DNA from 3 places in the Rhizobium sp. AG855 genome. Region 3 is predicted to be linked to each of the others. Evidence: predicted binding sites of a transcription regulator. Region 3 holds the regulator's gene; each other region holds the start of a gene.
The links. The regulator PhoB, encoded in region 3, activates phosphate uptake and scavenging genes when phosphate is short. The targets are predictions, from matches to a motif close to TGTCATNNANCTGTCAT.

Region 1 (7,737 bases), 1.9 Mb from region 3:
ATCGGGTCGCGAATGTGTTCGAAAGCCCTTAAACTTCGGCTTTCCAACCCTTAGATAACCGTTTATAAGCCCCCATCCCTTGCGGCCGGGAGGTTGCCGCAGTTCCAGTACAAGACAGGTGACGACGATGGCGCAAAATTGGACCCCGAACAGCTGGCGGCAGAAGCCGATCAAGCAGGTTCCGGCCTATCCGGACCAGGATGCATTGAAGGCTGCCGAGCAGCAGCTCGCATCCTATCCGCCGCTGGTCTTTGCGGGTGAAGCGCGTCGTCTGAAGAAGTCGCTGGCCCAGGTCGCGGAAGGCAATGCCTTCCTGCTGCAGGGCGGCGACTGCGCCGAAAGCTTTGCCGAACACGGCGCCGACAACATTCGCGACTTCTTCCGCGCCTTCCTGCAGATGGCTGTCGTTCTGACCTTTGGTGCACAGTTGCCGGTGGTCAAGGTCGGCCGTATCGCCGGCCAGTTCGCCAAGCCGCGTTCGTCTGACATGGAAAAGATCGGCGACGTGGAACTGCCGAGCTACCGTGGCGACATCATCAACGGCATCGAGTTCACCGAGGATGCCCGCATTCCGAACCCGGAAAGGCAGCTGATGGCCTATCGCCAGTCGGCCGCGACGCTGAACCTCCTGCGCGCCTTCGCGATGGGTGGCTATGCAAACCTCGACAATGTGCACCAGTGGATGCTCGGTTTCATCAAGGACAGCCCGCAGGCCGAGCGCTACCGCAAGCTCGCCGACCGTATTTCCGAAACCATGGACTTCATGAAGGCCATCGGCATCACGTCGGATAACAATCCGAGCCTGCGCGAGACCGATTTCTTCACCAGCCACGAAGCGTTGCTTCTCGGCTATGAAGAGGCACTGACGCGCGTCGATTCCACGTCTGGCGACTGGTATGCCACGTCCGGCCACATGATCTGGATTGGTGACCGTACCCGTCAGGCCGATCATGCGCATCTTGAATACTGCCGTGGCATCAAGAACCCGATCGGCCTCAAGTGCGGCCCGTCGCTGCAGGCGGACGATCTCTTGAACCTGATCGACATCCTGAACCCGCAGAACGAAGCGGGCCGGTTGACGCTGATCTGCCGTTTCGGTCACGACAAGGTGGCCGAGCACCTGCCGCGCCTCATTCGCGCCGTCGAGCGCGAGGGTCGCAAGGTGGTCTGGTCCTGTGACCCGATGCATGGCAACACGATCACGCTCAACAACTACAAGACCCGCCCGTTCGAGCGCGTGCTGTCGGAAGTCGAGAGCTTCTTCCAGATCCACCGTGCCGAAGGCTCGCATCCGGGCGGCATCCATATCGAGATGACCGGCAAGGACGTGACCGAATGCACCGGTGGCGCGCGTGCGGTGTCGGCCGAGGATCTGCAGGATCGCTACCACACTCATTGCGACCCGCGCCTCAATGCCGATCAGGCGCTGGAGCTGGCCTTCCTGCTTGCCGAGCGGATGAAGGGTGGTCGGGACGAAAAGCGCATGATGGTTGCGAACGGCTGAAACCAAGCTTCAGTTTTCCGAGTTTGACGATCGGGCGGGCTTCTACGAAGCTCGCCCGAAATCGTTTTGCCAGGAGGGCGTTGATGGCCAGAAATGTTTTCGGAAAATGCCTCTGTGGTGCGGTCGAGGTCACCGTCACGGGCGAGCTCGGATCTGTCGGCTACTGTCACTGCAGCCAGTGCCGTCGCCAAACCGGATTGTACTACGCGACAACCAATGTTGCCGTCGATGACGTCACGATCGCGGGAGAGGAGAATATCAGCCGCTATCGGGCAAGCCCCGGAGCCGAACGCGCCTTCTGCCGAACCTGCGGCTCGGCCCTGTTCTGGAAGGGCGATGGAGAAAAGACGGTGTCGCTGATGGCAGGGCTCTTTGAAGGGCCGACAGGGCTTGCGGGCGGCTATCACATCTATTGCGCCGACAAGGGCGATTTCTATGAGATCAATGACGGGTTGCCACAGTTCGCGGCCAGCCGGAGCTGATGCTGTCGTTATGGCTTAGGCTGCGACGACGTTTGTCTCGGCGCTGATCCCGAGTTCGCGGCAAGCCTCGTGATAGGCAAGTTCGAGAGCCGCGAACTTGGCGGACTGCCATGTGAAATAGTCTTCAAGGAAAGACTGGCCAAGCCACAGACTGCCACGGCGGCGGGGGAGTTCCCAGCCGAGCAATCCGTCGGTCTCTGCCTTCTTGAACATCCGTTTCAGGTTGGTTGCCGAGACCTGGTAGACGTCGCTCAGTTCGGCCAGGGTCACCGGGCCGGCAAGGACCCGGGGCGCCTGGCGATCAACGTTGTCGAGACGGGCGACGAGATCATGCAGGATCATGCCGCCAAGATCGGACCAAAGGAAGTGACCGATCGAGTCCGGAGGATCCCGCCAGAGCGGATCGTCGACGAGCATGTCGGCGGCTCGTGGCTGGGCCAGCACGAAAATCGTTTCATGGTCGATCGAGGTCTGTTCTCGCGTGCCACCGTCGAGGCGATCAAGGCAGGCCATGTGGCCGTTGAACCAGCTGCGCATGCCGCCGAGGCTGAGTTCCGTGGCTTCCAGCACGCGCACGCGTTTGTCCGGCACATCCGGAACGTCCCGGAGAAACTTGTAGGCGACGAGTTCTGCGAGATATCCGGTCGCCGTGTTCCTGCTCGCGGCCCCGAGCCGCATCACGGTTTCGACAAAGCGGGTCGCCGTCAGGCCCGACAGCGGATCATCAGGCGTGCGACGCAACGCGAGCGCAAACAGCGACTGTGTCATCAGCCATTTGCGATGCGATGCCTTCAGTCGCGACATCCGCGGCGTCCGCAAATGAATTCCAATCAGATGCTGGGCGATCTGTTTTTCGATCGAGGGAAAGAGCGGATGGGCCGCGATTTCGGCACGCGTCAGTGACGGCATGGCACAGCTCTGCTTCACATTCCTGACTATTGTCATTTAAAAACGGCTGTCCGGTCAAAAGGGATTGCAGTAAAGCAACTCAAATACTGTCAAGCGCTGCAAACGACTGAACAAAAAAAGTCTATGCCGCAAATTCGCGGATGTCGCAAGACATTCGCTACTTCAAATTTGCGGTATCAATAACAAGCTGTTGGGACGGGGAGCCTTCGGTGTGTCTTAGCTGTTCGGTTGCAGCCGCAATGCCTGTTCCGGGAAGAAACGCGGCAGGCCATAACCTTCTCCAAACATGACGTCATGCTGAAGCATGCGATAGTCGCGGATGAGCGGATCCACTGTGCCGGCGAGAGACCAGTCGGCCTGAGACTTGGCGTTGCGACCGATCAACTGGTGTCTGTCGACCACCGTATAGCGCTCGGCCACGCGACCCAGCACGCCGGTGTAGTAGGGGTGACGGTAGCCGGCAAGGCGGACCACCACATGCGGCAGCTGCGAGGGGCTGACCGAGCCGATGTCCTTCTGCACGCCGCGCTTGGACGACCACACGACAAGCGGTGTTTCGTGCTCGCGCTTCATCGTCGGTACCGATGCCTTGCGGGTGGCCACGACGTTCGGCATGTAACCGCTTTGGGTATAGACTTCGCCGAGCGGCGGCAGGTGGTCGCCAAACATCACGATGATGGTTTCACGGCGGCGCTTCTTTGCCCAGTCCATCAGCATCTTCAGGCTCTGGTCGGCTTCCTTGACGCCCTGCGTGTAGGTCGCGAGTGTCTTGGTCGGAGCGTCCGACAGGGTCGGAGCATCCACCTCGACCGTGTTCTTCGCATAGCGGTGCTCTTCGTAGGGGCCATGGCCCTGGAGGGTGACGGCAAAGAAGAAGAACGGCGCTTCGGTGTTGTCTGCTTCCTTGATGATGTAACGCGTCAGGGCATCGTCCGAGGCGAAAATGCCGCGCTTATCCATCGTCGGCATGTTTTCTTCCGAACGGAACTGCTGGAAACCGAGCGCCTGGTAGACGTTCTGCCGGTTCCAGAACCAGCTCTGGAAGGGATGGAAAGCCTTCGTCACGTAACCCTTCGATTCAAAGAAGGTGGCGAGCGAAGGCAGTGGTCGGCGGATGTATTGCTGATACGGGATGCTGCCATAGGGCAGGAAGGCGTTGGAGAAGCCGGTCAGTGCCTCGAACTCGACATTGGCCGTCATGCCGCCGAATTCCGGGGAGAACATGTTGCCCGACGTGGCTGCACGGATGGTCGGCATCGGGTCTTCGGAATAGCGGACGCTGGTGAGGCGGGTCGGATCCCACAGGCTCTCGCTCATCACCACGATCACGTCGGCCTGGCGGCCGGAGTAGAAGGAGGCGGGAACGCGGTCTGAAGGAATGTCTGTGATGGCCGGCTGGCTGTAGCCATCTGGCGCGCTGATGCGGGCCATCGGCACATTGAAGGCAAACGCCATCAGAAAGCCGTTGTGGCGATAATTTTCCTTCTGGTCCCACATCATCGGAACGATGTTCAACCGGTCGCGCACAGCCGAGAACGCCATAGGGTCCATCAGGGAGATGAAGCCGGCGAGCAAGGGGAAGGAAAGCGCGAGGCGCATGCCGCGGCCGACGAGGTTGAGGCGTGGGAAAACTTTGCGGCTCTTCCAGATCAGCGCGAACAGGGCGACAATGAAGGCAAGGCTTGCGACCGCCAGGCCAACCGCCTTCATGGGTTCTGCTGCCACCATAGCTGGCAGGAGTTCCATGATCTGCCGACCGAAGAGCAGGTCGCTCGGAAACAGCGGATCCGACAGGAAAAGCTGCTTTTGTCCCGAGAAGAAGGCCGGCAGCAGCAGAAGTGGGCCGACGAAGAGCACAGATTGGTAGGCCTTACCGATGATCGCATCGGTGAAGGCGAGAATCAGGAAGATGACGCCTACTGCAATCAGCCCGGGGCGGCTTGTCGAAGTCATGTATTCCACGACGTCGATCATGCTGCCGCGTGCCAGAATCTCGCTCAGCAAAACGATCGCCGCGGCAATCAACGCCGTGTTGATCCACTGGACGATAAGTTGGGCGATCCAGGAGCTTCCGAGCTCTCGCTCGCGTGTCGCGCCAAACGCGCTAAAGATGTTCGCGACAAGCGATTTCGGGCTGGACTGGACCACTTCGAACTCCAGGTCTTGGGCAGATGTCGTGAAAGGTTCGCATAGGTGTCACATAAGTGTCATGAATGCTACATGAACCGTGATCAAGAAAGCTTTGTTCCCAGAATTTCCCGTGGTCTCGTGAGCGCGAGCGGTGGCTGTGGTGCCCCGACAGAGCAAAGCGACATTGCGATTGGGCGGACGAGCGGCTAAATCGGTGTCATGAGCGATACAAAGAAGATTTCCGACGTCCTGCGAATTGCGGTGGCACAGTTCAATCCCACGGTTGGCGACGTCACCGGCAATCTCGCGAAGGCGCGCGCCGCGCGCGCCGAGGCCGCTGCGCAGGGGGCTGATCTTCTGCTCCTGACGGAGCTGTTCATTTCCGGCTATCCGCCTGAGGACCTGGTGTTGAAGCCGGCTTTTCTGAAGGCCTGCATGCAGGCCGTGGAAGCGCTTGCCGCCGACACCGCCGATGGCGGGCCAGGAGTGGTCGTCGGTTTCCCGCGTCAGGGCGACAAAGGGCGCCACAATTCCGTCGCCATCCTCGATGGCGGCAAGATCCTTGCCTTCCGCGACAAGATTGACCTGCCGAACTACGGCGAGTTCGATGAGAAGCGCGTGTTCGTTGAAGGCGAGATGCCCGGGCCGGTGAATTTTCGTGGCGTGCGCATCGGCGTGCCGATCTGCGAGGAGATCTGGAACGATCTGGGCATCTGCGAGACGCTGGCGGAGACCGGGGCCGAAATCCTGCTTGTGCCCAATGGTTCGCCCTATTATCGCGGCAAGGTCGATGTGCGCCACCAGGTGGCGCTGCGTCAGGTGATCGAGACGGGCCTGCCGCTCGTGTTCGCCAACCAGCTGGGCGGACAGGACGAACTGGTGTTCGACGGTGCAAGCTTCGCCTTCAACGGCGACAAGTCGCTTGCCTTCCAGATGAGCCAGTTCGAGGAGACGCTTGCGGTGACCACCTGGAAGCGCACGCCGGATGGCTGGCGCTGTGACGGCGGTCCGATGTCGCGCATTCCGGAGCATGAGGAGGCGGACTACCGCGCCTGCGTGCTGGGTTTCCGTGACTACGTCAACAAGAACGGCTTCAAGAGCGTGGTGCTGGGGCTGTCTGGCGGCATCGACTCGGCTCTTTGTGCGGCGATCGCCGTCGATGCGCTCGGCGAAGAGCGGGTGCGCACGCTGATGCTGCCCTATCGCTATACTTCCGAGGAGAGCTTTGCCGATGCGGAAGCCTGCGCCAAGGCGCTCGGCTGCCACTATGACATCGTGCCGATCTCCGATCCGGTCGACGGTTTCCTCTCGGCGCTGTCCGAAATGTTCGAGGGCACCGAAAGTGGGATCACCGAAGAGAACCTGCAGAGCCGCACGCGTGGGACCATCCTGATGGCCGTGTCGAACAAGTTCGGCTCGATGGTCGTCACCACCGGTAACAAGTCGGAAATGTCGGTCGGCTATGCGACGCTTTACGGGGACATGAATGGCGGCTTCAACCCCATCAAGGACCTCTACAAGATGCAGGTCTACGGGCTGTCGGCCTGGCGCAACGGACATGTTCCGCCGGGTGCGCTCGGTCCGTCGGGCGAGGTCATTCCGGCCAATATCCTGTCAAAGGCACCTTCGGCCGAACTGCGCCCCAACCAGACGGATCAGGATTCGCTGCCGCCCTATCCGGTGCTCGACGACATCCTCGAATGCCTGGTGGAGAAGGAAATGGGCGTCGACGAGATCGTGGCGCGCGGCCATGACATTGCGACCGTGCACCGGGTCGAGCATCTGCTCTATCTTGCAGAATACAAACGTCGGCAGTCGGCGCCGGGGGTGAAGATCACCAAGAAGAATTTCGGGCGCGATCGTCGCTATCCGATCACGAACCGGTTCCGGGATCGCTGATGAGCGTGGGAATGCGGGACAGCGAGCCTCGGACACCAATGCCTGAATTTACAGCGGAAGAACGAGGCTACATTTTTGCTGTTGCGGCGGAGGGTCACCAGGACAGTGGTTTCTACCGGACGGTCTCGGGCGCCGCCTACTTTTTCCCTTCCGTGGTGATAGGCTGCTATGGTCTGTGGGATGGGAGTTTCAAGATACTTGGCATTGGTTTCCTGACGTTGATCGTCAGCATGGCCTGGGGCTTCTACACCGAATGGCGCACCAGTCACTACGAACGAACGGGGCGGGCGATCGTCGCCAAGCTGCGGCAGGCGATCGAAGATCGCCCGGTCGTCGATTGATACTTTCAGGGAGACCATGATGCGCAGCTCGGTCGAGATTTTCGATATGGCCACCCGCGAATGCGAGGTCGTCTGGCAGACGGACGACCTCGTGGAGGCGCCGAACTGGTCGCGGGACGGCGAGTTTCTCGTCGTCAACGGCGACGGTCTTCTCTACGCGCTGTCGCTGGACGAGGACGACCCGGAGCCCGAGCCGGTCGATACGGGCTTTGCCGTCCGCCTCAACAACGATCACGGCATTTCCCCGGATGGCGCGTCGATCGCCTTTTCGGACCATACGCTCTACGGAAAATCCTGCATCTACCTGCTGGGCGATGGCGACGACGAGCCGCGCCAGGTTACCGACAAGATGCCGTCCTATTGGCATGGTTGGTCGCCGGACGGGAAGGAACTTGCCTATTGTGGTGACCGAGGTGGAGTCTTCGACATCTACACGATCTCGATCAAGGGCGGACCCGAGCGGCGGCTGACA
Region 2 (7,737 bases), 1.9 Mb from region 3:
GCGCCGCCTTCGGGCTGATGCCGAAGCGGCGAATTTCTTCCGCCGCGAGGATCGTCATTTCCGCGATTTCCTCGGCACAGGGATCGTCGGTGACAAAGGTGTCGGTGAAGAAGATGGCGCCGCGCTGAGAGATGAGCAGGCTGAGACCCGAGAAATCACGCACCCCTGGTCGTTTGCCGATGATCTGGCGCACGTCACGGAGATGGCGGTCGAAGCGGCCTTCGACGCCGCAGATCAGCGCATCGGCGTCGCCGCGCTTGACGGCGAGCGCACCAATGACGGTGGTGCTGGTGCGCACGATCGTGCGGGCCGCCTCCGGATTGATGCCGGCACGGCCGACAAGTGCGAAATAGTCGTCGACATAGTCGCGGTAGCGCGGATCGTCTTCCGGGTTGACCAGCTGGAAGTCGACGCCCGGGCGGATGCGCAGGCCGTAGCGCTTCAGGCGGGTTTCGATGATCTGCGGGCGACCGATGAGGATCGGTTCGCCAATCCCGTCTTCCAGCAGAACCTGGGCGGCGCGCAGCACGCGTTCGTCTTCACCCTCGGCAAAGATCACGCGCTTCTTCGTTGCGCTCTTTGCCGCAGCAAAGATCGGCTTCATGACAAAGCCCGAGCGGAAGACGAAGCGGTTCAACTGGTCGAGATAGGTGTCGTAGTCGGCAATCGGGCGACGGGCGACGCCGCTGTCGGCGGCCGCCTTTGCCACGGCGGGGGCGATGCGCAGGATGAGGCGGGGATCGAACGGCGAAGGGATGAGGTAATCCGGCCCGAAAGTCGGGGTTTCGCCGGAATAGGCGCGGGCCGCCACTTCCGAGACTTCCTCCCGCGCGAGTGCTGCGATGGCGCGGACGGCAGCCATCTTCATCTCTTCGTTGATCGTCGTGGCGCCACAGTCGAGTGCACCCCTAAAAATATAGGGGAAACACAGGACGTTATTGACCTGGTTGGGGAAGTCCGAGCGACCCGTGCAGATCATCGCGTCCGGGCGGGCCGCGCGGGCGTCTTCGGGCATGATTTCAGGCTTCGGGTTGGCGAGTGCCATGATCAGCGGGCTCGGCGCCATGCGGGCGAGCAGCTCCGGCTTCAGGACGCCAGCGGCAGACAGGCCGAGGAAGACGTCGGCATCATCGATGCTTTCGGAAAGCGACCGCTTGTCGGTCTCCTGGGCATAGACTTCCTTCCACGGATCCATCAGCTCGTTGCGGCCCTTGTAGACGAGGCCTTCGATGTCGTGGACCCAGATGTTTTCGCGCTTGGCACCCAGAATGACGAGCAGGTTGAGGCAGGCGAGGGCTGCAGCACCGGCGCCCGAGGCGACGATCTTGACGTCCTCGATCTTCTTGCCGGCCAGTTCGAGGCCGTTCAGGATGGCGGCCGCGACGATGATCGCGGTGCCGTGCTGGTCGTCGTGGAAGACCGGGATGTTCATCTTGGCGCGCAGCTGGTCTTCCACCTGGAAGCACTCCGGCGCCTTGATGTCTTCGAGATTGATGCCGCCGAAGGTGGGCTCCAGGGCCGAGATGGTCGAGACCATCTGATCGACGGTCGGGGCCTCGATCTCGATGTCGAAGACGTCGATGCCGGCGAACTTCTTGAACAGGACCGCCTTGCCTTCCATCACGGGCTTCGAGGCGAGCGGGCCGATATTGCCGAGGCCGAGTACAGCCGTACCGTTCGAGATGACAGCCACGAGGTTGGAGCGGGCGGTGTAGTCGTCGGCGGCTGCCGGATCGTCCTTGATGGCAAGGCACGGGGCGGCGACGCCGGGCGAATAGGCGAGGGCCAGATCGCGCTGGTTGCCGAGTGGCTTGGTGGCCTGGATCTCCAGTTTTCCGGGACGCGGATAGCGATGATAGAAGAGCGCCTGTTCGTCGAGATCGGCCGTCTTCGGGGCTGCTTCAGTCTTGTTCTTGTCCTGGGAAGTCATCGTGTCACCGGCAATTCTTGTCACAGATTGGTTTGATCCCGTCATACACGAAACGGCTTCGAGTGGTAGACCTTAGTTCAGTCTTAGGGTGGACTGGGGCGGCACCACGCGCTCGAGAGTGTGCATGCAAGGACCGCCAGAGCGCGTGTCATCTTCCTGAAACACGAGTCTGATTAAGCCATGCGCAGTCAGTGAAAGAGGACAGCGCCGTGGAAGACGCAAGCGAAATTCGCCATTTCAGGACCCTTTTCATCTCGGATGTGCATCTGGGCTCAAAGGCTGCAAAGACCGATTTTCTGCTCGACTTTCTCCGTACCCACGAGGCAGACACGATCATCCTGGTCGGCGACATCGTCGACGGCTGGCGCTTGAAGCGCAGCTGGTACTGGCCGCAGCCCTGCAATGACGTCGTTCAGAAACTGCTGCGCAAGGCGCGCAAGGGCACGCGCATCGTCTACATTCCGGGCAATCATGACGAGTTCCTGCGTGATTTCCCCGGCATGCATTTCGGCGGCATCGAGGTCGCCGAGCGGATGATCCACGAGATGGCGGATGGCAAGCGCTACCTCGTGCTGCATGGTGATGAGTTCGATGTCGTCGTCCGCAATGCGCGCCTGCTCGCCTATCTCGGCGACTGGGCCTATGACACGGCGATCGCGATCAATGTCATGCTGGCAGCGGTGCGCCGCAAACTCGGCATGCCCTACTGGTCGTTCTCGGCCTGGGCGAAGCTCCAGGTCAAGCATGCCGTCAACTTCATCGGCGAGTTTCAGAGGGTCGTTGCCGAGGAGGCGCGACGGAATGAGGTGGATGGTGTCATTTGCGGCCACATCCATCATGCGCTGATGGAAGACATCGACGGCATCCATTATGTCAACACCGGTGACTGGGTGGAGAGCTGCACGGCGGTGGCCGAACATCCGGACGGGCGACTGGAGCTGATCTCCTGGGCGCACAAGATAAGTGCTGCTGCGGCTCCGAGGCAGGTTCCACAGATGGTGCCGGTCATGATTCCAACGCTCGACAGCGCCGAGAAAGAGGGCGTTCGCGCCGCTTGATTGTTCCATCTGTTGCAAAGCGGCCATCGCTCCCGGCAATCGGGCGGCGGGGTCGCAATTAACGGTTCATCAAGGATTACATCGCGGTCGTCGGTGTTTATAGTGCGCAACATTCAATCACGTGATTTGCGGACCGGGATTCGGCCGGCGCAGGTTTGGAAGTTGTTGCGCCCTTGAAGTCGGTACCTGCTGAAAACGCCCATATCGAAATCGACCGCCAGGCGCATGTCGATCACGACGTGATTCGGTTGACCGGCAGCTGGAAGAACACCAACCTTTCGGACATGATCAAGTCGGCCGGGCCGCTCGTCGAGGACGAGGGTACGCGGGCGGAAGTCATCGATATCGACGGTGTCACCGCCATGGATACAGCCGGTGCCTGGCTGATCCGACGCTTCATGACGCAGCGTCGGGCGCGCGGTCGCGAGATCGATCTTGCGGGTGGTGATGCGCAGATGCGCGAGCTGATCGAAGCCTTGCCGGAGCGCGTCGAGCCGCCGGAGGTGCTGCCTGACAACCGTAGCCGTTTCGAACGGGTCTTCGACCCGATCGGCCGTTTGACGATAGGGCTGTGGCAAGACGCTGTCGCCATGATGTTCGTGCTCGGTTCCGCCGTGCGTGGCGCGCAGACCAAGCTCGGGAGAGGGGCTGGGGTCTCTCCGGCCTCGGTGGTCAATCAGCTCGACCATATGGGTGTTCGCGCGGTGCCGATCATCGTGCTCATGTCCTTCCTCATCGGCGCGATCATCGCCCAGCAGGGCGCGTTCCAGCTGCGCTACTTCGGCGCTGAAGTCTTTGTGGTCGATCTCGTCGGCATTCTGCAGCTGCGCGAGATTGGCGTGCTTCTCACCGCCATCATGATCGCTGGGCGTTCTGGTAGTGCGATCACCGCAGAAATCGGTTCGATGAAGATGCGCGAGGAAATCGACGCGCTGAAGGTGATTGGGCTGAACCCCATCGGTGTTCTGGTCTTTCCGCGCCTCGTGGCGCTGACGATTGCCCTGCCGCTCTTGACCATCGTCGCGAACTTCGCAGCGCTGTATGGCGCGGCCGTCGTTGCCTGGGCCTATTCCGGGATCACCTTCGAGGTCTTCATTACCCGCCTGCACGATGCCGTCGACTATTCGACGCTCGCCACCGGCATGATCAAGGCGCCGTTCATGGCGCTCATCATCGGGATCATCGCGGCCGTCGAGGGGATGAAGGTGGGGGGCAGCGCAGAATCGCTCGGCCGCCATGTCACAGCCTCTGTGGTCAAATCGATCTTTGTCGTCATCCTCGTGGACGGGCTGTTTGCCATGTTCTACGCAGCCATCGATTTTTGAGGAGCCGTTATGTCCGATACGACGTCATCCTCCTCCTCCAATACTCGTGAAACGGTCTTGTCCGTGAAGGACTTGACGGTGGCCTTCGGCGAGAAGGTCGTCCTCGACAATCTCAACCTCGACATCTATCGCGGTGAAATTCTCGGTTTCGTCGGCGCGTCCGGTGCCGGCAAGTCGGTGCTGATGCGCACGGTTCTGCGGCTCTTGCCACGACGGGGCGGGACGATCGAGATTCTCGGTGCCGATTATGATGCCGTCACCGATGCCGAGCGTATGGCGCTCGATACGCGGCTGGGGGTGCTTTTCCAGCACGGCGCCCTATTTTCTGCCTTGACCGTCAAGGAGAACATTCAGCTGCCGATGCGCGAATACCTGGATCTGCCGCCGTGGCTGATGGACGAGCTTGCCTATCTGAAGCTCGAACTCGTCGGCCTGAAGCCCGATGCGGCGGACAAATATCCTTCCGAACTCTCGGGCGGCATGATCAAGCGCGCGGCGCTGGCACGCGCGCTGGCGCTGGACCCGGATCTCGTCTTCCTGGACGAGCCGACATCGGGTCTTGATCCGATTGGCGCCGCCGAGTTCGATGAACTCATCGCACAATTGCGCGATACCCTTGGATTGACGGTCTACATGGTCACGCATGACCTCGACAGCCTCTTCTCCGTCTGCGACCGTATCGCCGTTCTCGGCGAGAAGAAGGTCATGGTCCAAGGCTCGCTGGACGACATGCTCGCCTATGACGATCCCTGGGTGCAATCCTATTTCAGGGGCAAGCGTGCCCGTTCCATCCCCCGCGCGGACACAGCCGCCGTGCAGCCGGTAGAGTAGACATATGGAAACCAAAGCCAATTATGCCATCGTCGGCTTCTTCACGATCCTGGTCATCGGAGCGGCCTTCGGCTTCGTTTACTGGATGGCGCAGTATGGACGGGGCGGGCCTGTGGCGCCGCTCGCCATCCGCATCCCGGGCTCGGCCAATGGTCTCAGCATCGGCTCGCCCGTGCGCTTCAACGGGATCGCCGTCGGTTCGGTGCGCAACCTCTATATCGACAACGAAGATCCTGAGTTTTCCGTGGCATTCACCGAAGTTCGAGCCGATGCGCCGGTGACCTCGGGCACGCGGGCGGTTCTGGAAATCCAGGGCCTGACCGGAGCAGCCTATATCGAATTGTCGGGTGGTGGCAGTGGCAGCGGCGAACAGATTCTGAAGCGTGCCATCGATACCGGCGAGCCGGCGATCCTGACCGCCGACCAGTCCAGCGTCACCAATCTTCTGTCGACAGCCGACCGCATTCTCAAGCGTGCGGACGATGCGATTGGCGAACTGCAGGGCTTCATCGTCGACGCCCGTGCACCGCTGACCAATACGGTCCGCAATGCCGAAACCTTTTCGAAGTCGCTGGCCGACAATGCCAAGGGCATCGACGAGTTCCTGAAGAGCGTCAGTGCCTTGTCGGATTCCGTGTCAGGCCTTTCCGGTCGGATCGATGGGACGCTGGCGGCAGCGGAAGATCTCTTCAAGGCGCTGAATTCTGAAAAGATCGACAAGATCCTGACCAATACCGAGCGAGCGACTGCAAGCTTCGCCGATGCGTCCGACAAGATCGGCCCTGCGATCGACAGTTTCCGGTCGACGGCCGACACATTCCAGACTTTCGGCAAGAATGCCGACCTGACGCTGACGAAAGTGTCCAAGCTCATCGACGCCGTCGATAGCCAGAAGGTCGGCAAGGTCGTCGACGACGTTTCCGTCGCCTCCGCCGATGCGCGCCAGGCGATTGCCGGCTTCCGCGACTTGTCGAACAGCATTACCGGTCGCAAGGACGATATCGACAAGGCGATCGACGACTTCACGCAGCTCGCCAATCGTCTGAACAACGCATCGACCCAGGTTGACGGTATCCTCAAGAAGGTCGACGCCTTCCTCGGCTCAGGCGACGCCAATTCTCTCAGCGTCGAGGCGCGCAAGACGCTTGAGTCGATCCGCATGACGGCGGAGAACCTCAATGCCCGCATCGGACCGATCGCGGAGAACCTGCAGCGCTTCTCCAGCTCGGGCCTGCGCGACATCCAGACGCTCGTAACGGACACGCGCCAGACGGTGCGTGGCTTGAATGACGCCATTACCAATTTCGACCAGAATCCGCAGCGCCTCCTGTTCGGCGGCGATACTGTGAAAGAGTTCGACGGAAGGACGCGCCGATGATCCCTCAGACCGGCATGGGTAAGACGATGGTTCTCCCCGAGGGGTGCTCCGATCGGAGTGACGTTACGACACGCGCAAGCCGGGTCCGGATGCTTGCCAGCGCCATGGCGCTGCCGATGCTTCTGGCACTCTCAGGCTGTGGCAGCGCACCCAATGACACCTTCGACTTGTCCGCTGTGTCCACGCCGGTGTCGACCTCGGCCAGCGCGCGCAACAGACAATTGCTGATCGCGGATCCGTCGGCTCTGAAGGCCGTGGACAGCGAGCAGATCCTGGTGCGGGTCGCAGGTTCCGAAGTGCGGTATCTGAGCAAGTCGCAGTGGAGCGACAAGCTGACCCGCGTGGTGCAGTCGAAGCTGGTCGAGGCCTTCGAGGACACGGGCCGTCTCGGCGGCGTTGGCAAGCCGGGGCAGGGGCTGGCCATCGACTATCAGCTGATCAGCGACGTGCGTGCCTTTGAAATTGCGACCGGCGGCGGTGATCGTGGCGTGGTCGAGATCTCCGTCAAGCTGCTCAACGATCGCAACGGTAGCGTCAAGGCGCAGAAGGTCTTCCGCGCCGAGGTGCCGTCCGCCGGTAGCGGCAGCAGCGCCTATGTTGCAGCGCTTGATCAGGCTTTCGGCCAGGTCACCGGCCAGATCGTCGCCTGGACGCTTCAGCAGCTCTGATCGCGGACCTGGCTGCCTGGCCTTAACGGTCTACCCATTCCCGACCTCAATGAAAAACCCCGGATCCCTTTCAGGATCCGGGGTTTACTTTTGACGATCTTGCCGTGAAGGCGGCTGCTTCAGCTGAAGCGGCCTGCTGCATGGGCGAGCATCGTGTAGACCTTGCCGGTGTCGGATGTCAGGTAAGACTGGGTGATCGACTTGTCGCGATCGGTGCGGGCAACATCCGCCAGCAGCTTTTCGAAGTCGGCGATGTAGCGATCGACGGCGACGCGGAACTCCGGCTCGCGGTCATATTTGCGCTTGATCTCGTCGAAGGTCTGCTGACCCTTCAGCGTGTAGAGGCGCCGGGTGAAGATGTCGCGTTCGCCGCGCTGGTAACGGCGCCACAGGTCGACCGATGCGTCATGGTCAATGGCGCGGGCAATGTCCACTGACAGCGAGTTCAGCGACTCCACCATATGGCGTGGATTGCGGGTGTCGCCCTGGCGGGCTGCAGCCGGTGCATCCTGAGCGGGGCGCGATTGTGCCGGGGCCGGCGCCGGGC
Region 3 (7,737 bases):
CGACCAGATGGTTGATCTGAAGCCGGTGCTGGGTCATGTGCGCGACAGCCTTGCTCCTCTGGCGGCGGATCTCGGCGTCGAGATCCGCCTCGACCTGCCCGAAGAGAAGATCGAGGTGATGGGGGAGCGGGACGAACTCGTCGAGGTTTTCGAGAACCTGATCGAGAATGCCTGCAAATACGGCCAGGACGGCAAGGTGGTGGATGTCGTGGTGCGTCGAGAGCCGGGCGTCGGCACCGAGGTGCGCGTGCGTGACCGCGGCCCGGGCATTCCGGCTGAACATGTTCCGCGCCTGACCGAGCGTTTCTACCGGGTCAATGTCGAGGACAGTCGCTCGAAAAAGGGCACGGGTCTCGGCCTTGCCATCGTCAAGCACATCCTCACCCGTCACCGCGCACGCCTGCTCGTGAAGTCGGAACTGGGCGTTGGCAGCGAGTTTACCGTCCGTTTTTGACATAAAACCTCCATCCAGCCTGAAGGCGTCGTAAATTTCGATGCATTTTCAGAGGCTTGATATGTCACAAATGTTTCATCCAACTGACATAAAAGCGTGAGCTGAGAGCCGTTATGAACGCAGCTGCCGATGCTTGGCAGACGCCGCACGGCCGCAAAGACACACAAGCCCATTCCGGGAGATGACTATGACCGCTCTGAAACTTTCCCTCGCTGCCTTGGCGGCCACCGTGGCCTTCGCCGGCGCAGCCGTCGCCCGCGACCAGATCCAGATCGCTGGCTCCTCCACCGTTCTTCCCTATGCATCGATCGTTGCCGAAGCCTTCGGCGAAAACTTCGACTTCGGCACCCCGGTTGTTGAAGGTGGCGGCTCTGGCGCCGGCCGCAAGAAGCTCTGCGAAGGCGTGGGTGAAAACACCATCGACATCGCAAACTCCTCCTCGCGTATCAGCAAGTCGGACATCGAGCTCTGCAAGACCAACGGCGTGACCGACATCCAGGAAGTCCGCATCGGTTACGACGGCATCGTCTTCGCCTCTGAAATCAGCGGCCCGGAATATGCCTTCACCACCGCTGACTGGCACAGCGCTCTGGCTGCCAAGGTCGTCAAGGACGGCAAGCTGGTCGACAATCCGTACAAGACCTGGAACGAGATCCGCGCCGACCTGCCGGCTCAGCCGATCCTCGCCTTCATCCCGGGCACCAAGCACGGCACCCGCGAAGTCTTCGACGTGAAGGTCATCGAAGCTGGCTGCGAAAAGGACGGCACGCTCGAAGCCATCCTCGCTTCCAACAACGGCGACAAGGATGCTGCCAAGAAGGCTTGCACCGCGCTGCGCACCGACGGCGTCTCTGTTGACATCGACGGCGACTATCCGGAAACCCTGGCACGCATCGCCGCCAACAAGAACGCCATCGGCGTCTTCGGCCTGTCCTTCTACCAGAACAACACCGACAAGCTGCGTGTTGCCACCATGGAAGGCGTCGTTCCGTCGGTTGAAACCATCGCCAAGGGCGAATACCCGGTTTCGCGTCCGCTCTACTTCTACGTCAAGAACGCTCACCTCGACGTCATCCCGGGTCTCCAGGAATACGTAGAGTTCTTCGTTTCTGACGAAATCGCCGGCCCGAACGGCCCGCTCGCAGCTTACGGTCTGGTTTCGGATCCGGAGCTGGCCAAGACGCAGGCAGCCGTCAAGGCTCGCACGCCGATGGCGCCGCTGAACTAAGTCTCGAGTTTGACCGGCGGCACCAAAGTGCCGCCGGTTTCCGTTTCCAGGAGACATGGCGGGGCAAAATGGAAGTGAGTATCATCATCCTGGGCGTATTGGCCCTTGCGGCAATCGGCTACGGCCTCGGCAGGCGGCGGGCAATGGCCCTCTCGGCAGAGCGTGGCATGAAGCTGCATTCTCTTCCTGGTTTCTACGGCCAGACGGTCGCACTGATCACCGCCGTGCCGGCGCTGATCCTGCTGATGCTCTGGCTGACCGTGCAGCATCCGATCATCGATGGCCGGATCAGCGGCATGATCACGGACGCGTCGGTTCCCGAAGGTGGCGCCCACAGCCTTGTCATGGCGGATGTCCGCCGCATCGGCGACGGGCTTGCCGTTCTGCGTGAAACCGAGGCGAAGGCTGGCAGCGACGTCGATATCAAGGCACTGGACGCCGACAATATCCGCAGCCGCCTGGCCGGTGTCGGCATCGCGCTCGGCGCGGATGTCCCAGCCGAAGTCTTCGAGGCCGCCAAGGCTTATCGTGCTGATATCGACTTCAGCCAACTTCTGATGACCATCGCCGTGTTTGCGCTCGCCATCGGTGCCCTGCCGCTTGCCTACATCCGCATCGACCCCGAGCTCCGGGCGCGCAACATCAGCGAGAGCTTCGTCAAGGCGATCCTGATGATCTCCTCGCTGGTGGCGATCATGACCACGGTCGGCATCGTCGGCTCGCTGGTTGTCGAAACCTATGTCTTCTTCACCATCTATCCGGCGCAGGACTTCTTCTTCTCGACGGTCTGGAACCCGCAGTTCCGCGGTGGCTCCGACCTCGGCATCCTGCCGCTGCTCTGGGGTACCTTCTACGTCTCGCTGATCTCGCTGGTTATCGCGGTTCCGATCGGCCTGATGATCGCAGTCTTCCTGTCGGAATATGCAGGCCCGAAGACCCGCAGCATCGTCAAGCCGGCGATCGAAATGCTGGCCGGCATTCCGACCATCGTCTACGGCCTTTTCGCGCTCGTCACGGTCGGTCCCTTCCTGCGCGACTGGCTCGCCCAGCCGCTCGGCCTCGGAAGCTCGTCTTCGTCCGTCCTGACCGCCGGTCTCGTCATGGGCGTGATGATCATCCCCTTCGTCTCGTCGCTGTCGGACGACATCATCAATGCCGTGCCCCAGGCGCTGCGTGACGGTTCCTATGCGCTCGGTTCCACCCAGTCGGAGACGATCAAGCAGGTCGTTCTGCCGGCCGCCCTTCCGGGCATCGTCGGTGCCGTGCTTCTGGCGGCCAGCCGCGCGATCGGGGAAACCATGATCGTCGTGCTCGGGGCCGGTGCCTCGGCCAAGCTCGATCTCAATCCCTTCGAGGCCATGACGACGGTGACCGTCAAGATCGTCAGCCAGCTGACGGGCGACACCGAATTCGCAAGCCCAGAGACCCTGGTCGCCTTCGCGCTCGGCCTCACCCTTTTCGTCATCACGCTCCTTCTGAACGTGATCGCCCTCTACATTGTCCGTAAGTACCGGGAGCAGTACGAATGACCGACCTCACCGCATTCGGAGCCCCCGCAGCAAAGGGGCAGCCCAAGTCTCTCCTGAACCTCGACGAACGCACCCGCAAGCGCAACGCGGCGGAAGCTCGCTTCCGCCTCATCGGCAAGGCTGCCGTTGCATTCGGCATCATCGCGCTCGTCGGTCTGCTCGCCTCGATCTTGTCGAACGGTCTGTCGTCCTTCCAGCAGACCTATATCACGATCGATGTCTATCTCGATCCGGCCAAGCTCGATCCGTCCGGCACCGGTGATCGCGCTGCCATCGCCAAGGTCTCGACCTTCGGCTACACACCGCTGATCGAAAAGGCGCTAGGTGACGCAATCGCCGCCAAGGGGCTGGCCTCAGAAGGCCTGACGCCCAAGACGGTTGGTGAACTGATCTCCAAGGATGGCCCGGCCAACCTGCGCAACTACGTGCTGGCCGATCCGTCGGTCATCGGCAAGACGGTCTCCTTCGACCTGCTCGCCGCCGGCCGCATCGACGGCTACTACAAGGGCCGCGTGACGATGGAGAGCGCCAAGCTCGACCGCAACGTTTCGCCCGAGCAGCTCGTGCTCGCCGACACGCTGAAGCAGGCCGGCATCCTGGTGACCAAGTTCAACTGGGCCTTCTTCACCGCCCCCGATGCATCGGACACCCGTCCGGAAGCGGCCGGCCTCGGCATCGCCGTCATCGGCTCGGCCTATATGATGCTGATCGTGCTGGTCCTGTCGCTGCCGATCGGTGTCGCCACCTCGATCTATCTTGAGGAATTTGCGCCGCAGAACTGGTTTACCGACCTCATCGAAGTGAACATCGCCAACCTGGCGGCCGTTCCCTCCATCGTCTTCGGTATCCTGGGTCTTGCCGTGCTGATCAACTTCATCGGCCTGCCGCAATCGGCACCGGTGGTGGGTGGCCTGGTGCTGACCCTGATGACGCTGCCGACGATCATCATCGCCACCCGTTCGGCGCTGAAGGCGGTCCCGCCCTCGATCCGCGATGCCGCGCTCGGCGTCGGGGCCTCGAAGATGCAGTCGATCTTCCACCACGTGCTGCCGCTCGCCATGCCGGGCATCCTGACCGGCGCGATCATCGGCCTGGCCCGTGCGCTCGGCGAAACCGCACCGCTGCTCCTGATCGGCATGGTCGCCTTCGTCAAGGAATTCCCCTCCGGTCCGCCGGACGGGTTCTTCCAGCCCGCTTCGGCTCTGCCGGTGCAGGTCTACAACTGGACCCAGCGCGGTGACCCGGCTTTCGTGGAGCGCGCCTCCGGCGCCATCATCGTCCTCCTGGTCTTCCTGATCCTGATGAACCTGGTAGCAATCATTCTTCGTCGCCGCTTTGAGCGTCGTTGGTAAGGGGGTGTATGATGATGAACAATCTCTCGACAAAGATGACGACGACGAAAGCGCCAATCATGACTGAATCCAAGATCACCGCACGCGACGTGCAGGTTTACTACGGTGAGAAGCAGGCCCTGCGGGATGTGAACATCGAGATCCGTCCGCGCTCTGTGACCGCCTTCATCGGCCCGTCGGGCTGTGGCAAGTCGACCTTCCTGCGCTGCATCAACCGGATGAACGACACGATCGCGAGCTGCCGCGTCGAGGGCAACATCCTGATCGATGCGGAGAACATCTACGACACCAAGGTCGACCCGGTGCAGCTCCGCGCCAAGGTCGGCATGGTCTTCCAGAAGCCGAACCCGTTCCCGAAGTCGATCTACGAAAACGTCGCCTACGGCCCGCGTATCCACGGTCTGGCCAAGAACAAGGCCGATCTCGACGAGATCGTCTCGACCGCGCTGCAGAAGGCCGGCCTCTGGAACGAAGTCAAGGATCGCCTGGATGCCGCCGGCACCGGTCTGTCCGGTGGTCAGCAGCAGCGCCTGTGCATCGCACGTGCGGTTGCCGTCAGCCCGGAAGTCATCCTGATGGACGAGCCCTGTTCGGCGCTCGACCCGATCGCGACCGCCAAGGTCGAGGAACTGATCCACGAACTGCGCGAGAACTACACGATCGTCATCGTCACGCACTCGATGCAGCAGGCTGCCCGCGTCTCCCAGCGCACGGCCATGTTCCACCTGGGCGAGCTCGTCGAAGAAAACGACACCGACAAGATGTTCACCAACCCGGACGACCAGCGCACGCAGGACTACATCATGGGCCGCTTCGGCTGAGTTTTCTCGGTCACATCAGGCTCTCTTCAACATCAAGGATTAGGCTATGGCTTCCTCACACATCTATTCGGCCTTCGACGAGGAACTGAAATTTCTGATGCGCCGCATCTCCGAGATGGGCGGTCTTGCGGAGCAGATGGTCGCTGAAAGCGTACGTTCGTTGGTCAATTCCGACGCAGCACTCGCCCAGAAGGTCATCTCCGACGACGTCGTCATGGACGCGATGGAAAAGGAAATCGGCGAAAAGGCCGTTGTCACCATCGCCAAGCGCCAGCCGGTCGCATCGGATCTTCGTGAAATCATCGGTGCCCTTCGCATCGCCGCCGACCTTGAGCGCGTCGGCGATCTCGGCAAGAGCAATTCGAAGCGTGTCGTTGCCATCCAGGCAACGGGCGTGCCGCGCAAGCTCGCCCGTGGCCTCGAACATCTCTCCGACCTGGCACTCGCCCAGCTCAAGGAAGTGCTCGACGTCTACACGACTCGCTCTGCCGAGAAGGCGAAGTCGATCCGTGACCGCGACGAGGAGATCGATGCGATCTACACCTCGCTGTTCCGCGAACTGTTGACCTACATGATGGAAGATCCGCGCAACATCACCAGCTGCACGCATCTTCTGTTCTGCGCCAAGAACATCGAGCGCATCGGCGACCACGCAACGAACATCGCCGAGACGATCTATTACATGACCACCGGTGCGGTTCCCGAAGGCGAACGCCCGAAGGAAGACCTGACGTCTTCCGTCGGCGCGATCAACGAATGAGCCGTGGCCGCAGCGAGGTAATGGTTTGATGCAGCCGAAAATTGCCGTCGTCGAAGACGAGGAGGCGCTGAGCGTGCTCCTGCGTTACAATCTGGAGTCGGAAGGATACGAGGTCGAGACGATCTTGCGCGGCGACGAGGCCGAGATCCGTCTGCAGGAACGGGTGCCGGACCTGCTGATCCTCGACTGGATGCTCCCGGGCGTTTCCGGCATCGAGCTCTGCCGGCGCCTGCGCGTTCGTCCGGAGACCGAGCGCCTGCCGATCATCATGCTGACGGCGCGTGGCGAGGAAAGCGAGCGGGTACGCGGTCTGGCGACGGGTGCGGACGACTATGTCGTCAAGCCGTTCTCGACGCCGGAACTGATGGCCCGTGTCAAGGCGATGCTGCGACGGGCAAAGCCCGAAGTGCTGTCGAGCGTCCTGCGTTGCGGCGACATCGAGCTTGATCGCGAAACCCATCGCGTTCATCGCAAGAGCCGCGAAGTTCGCCTCGGCCCGACCGAGTTCCGCCTTCTCGAGTTCCTCATGACATCGCCCGGTCGCGTCTTCTCTCGCTCGCAGCTGCTGGATGGCGTCTGGGGCCACGATATCTATGTCGATGAACGCACCGTCGACGTGCATGTCGGGCGTCTGCGCAAGGCTCTGAACTTCTCCAACATGCAGGATGTCATCCGCACCGTTCGCGGCGCGGGCTACTCCATGGAAGCATGATTTGCCCGGAAGGATATGTGTTCGGAGGGCTCCCACCGGCTGAGACATCAGGGCTTTGCGAATAAAGTGCTGTTTGATCAGCGCGTTGCGAAACGTTCGCGGTAAAAAGAGGGCGTGATACTCAACCGCTTCTGGAAAACCCTGTGAAGCGTATCCAAGCTGCCGAAACCGGATCGTTCTGCAATTCGTGCAAGCGGCCAATCCGAGCTTTCCAGCAGTAGCTTCGCTCGATCGATCCGGATGGTTTCGACGAACTGCGCAGGCGTCGTTCCGGTCTGCTTGCGGAAGGCGCGCGAAAAGCTGCGTTCGCTCATTCCGCATCGCGCCGCGAGGGCCGGGCCCGAGAAGTCGCCAACCGGATTCCCGATGATATCGTGGAGGAGCGATCGCAAGCGAGGCGCCACGTCGCTTTGGATGGCAAGGCTGCTGCTGAACTGCGACTGCCCTCCTGGGCGCCGCATGAAAAGAACCATCTGACGGGCCACAGCCAGAGCAACTTTGTGGCCGAAATCGGCTTCGATCATCGACAGCGAAAGGTCGATGCCTGCGGTGATGCCTGCTGATGTGAAAACGGGCGGATCCGCGACGAAGATTGCATCTGGTTCGACGACAGCCTGTGGGCAGAGTTTTTCGAGCAGTGCGACCGAAGCCCAATGAGTGGTCGCCCTCTTGCCATTAAGATAGCCGCCGGCGGCCAATACAAAGGCTCCGGTACAGACGCTGGCCAGACGACGGGTTGCCGAGATCCGAGTGGACAGCCAAGGCAGCAGGTCCGAGTTGAAAATCAGATCGCGAAGCGCGTCTTCGCTGCCTCCGGGAACGATGATCGTGTCCAGGTCGGAGGGGAGATCCCGCAAGGCGATCGCTCCCCCCAGACTCAG

Region 1: a site for PhoB is predicted at 5,090-5,106, ahead of DFO46_RS06115 (LTA synthase family protein). Genes of this name have one in related genera too.
Region 2: a site for PhoB is predicted at 2,077-2,093, ahead of DFO46_RS06160 (UDP-2,3-diacylglucosamine diphosphatase). Genes of this name have one in related genera too.

The regions. Positions count from the first base shown of each region.
Region 1 is NZ_RAQG01000003.1:1,253,059-1,260,795, forward strand. It holds gene DFO46_RS06100 (3-deoxy-7-phosphoheptulonate synthase class II) at 128-1,504, shown strand; gene DFO46_RS06105 (GFA family protein) at 1,588-1,986, shown strand; gene DFO46_RS06110 (hypothetical protein) at 2,002-2,895, opposite strand; gene DFO46_RS06115 (LTA synthase family protein) at 3,112-5,043, opposite strand; gene DFO46_RS06120 (NAD+ synthase) at 5,245-6,924, shown strand; gene DFO46_RS06125 (hypothetical protein) at 6,924-7,265, shown strand; gene DFO46_RS06130 (TolB family protein) at 7,285-7,737, shown strand, end outside.
Region 2 is NZ_RAQG01000003.1:1,265,395-1,273,131, forward strand. It holds gene DFO46_RS06155 (NADP-dependent malic enzyme) at 1-1,930, opposite strand, end outside; gene DFO46_RS06160 (UDP-2,3-diacylglucosamine diphosphatase) at 2,140-2,988, shown strand; gene DFO46_RS06165 (ABC transporter permease) at 3,192-4,313, shown strand; gene DFO46_RS06170 (ABC transporter ATP-binding protein) at 4,323-5,144, shown strand; gene DFO46_RS06175 (MlaD family protein) at 5,149-6,522, shown strand; gene DFO46_RS06180 (ABC-type transport auxiliary lipoprotein family protein) at 6,612-7,190, shown strand; gene DFO46_RS06185 (apolipoprotein A1/A4/E domain-containing protein) at 7,310-7,737, opposite strand, start outside.
Region 3 is NZ_RAQG01000003.1:3,186,133-3,193,869, reverse strand. It holds gene phoR (phosphate regulon sensor histidine kinase PhoR) at 1-454, shown strand, start outside; gene DFO46_RS15700 (substrate-binding domain-containing protein) at 642-1,682, shown strand; gene pstC (phosphate ABC transporter permease subunit PstC) at 1,751-3,211, shown strand; gene pstA (phosphate ABC transporter permease PstA) at 3,208-4,563, shown strand; gene pstB (phosphate ABC transporter ATP-binding protein PstB) at 4,623-5,384, shown strand; gene phoU (phosphate signaling complex protein PhoU) at 5,431-6,144, shown strand; gene phoB (phosphate regulon transcriptional regulator PhoB) at 6,173-6,856, shown strand; gene DFO46_RS15670 (helix-turn-helix domain-containing protein) at 6,934-7,737, opposite strand, start outside.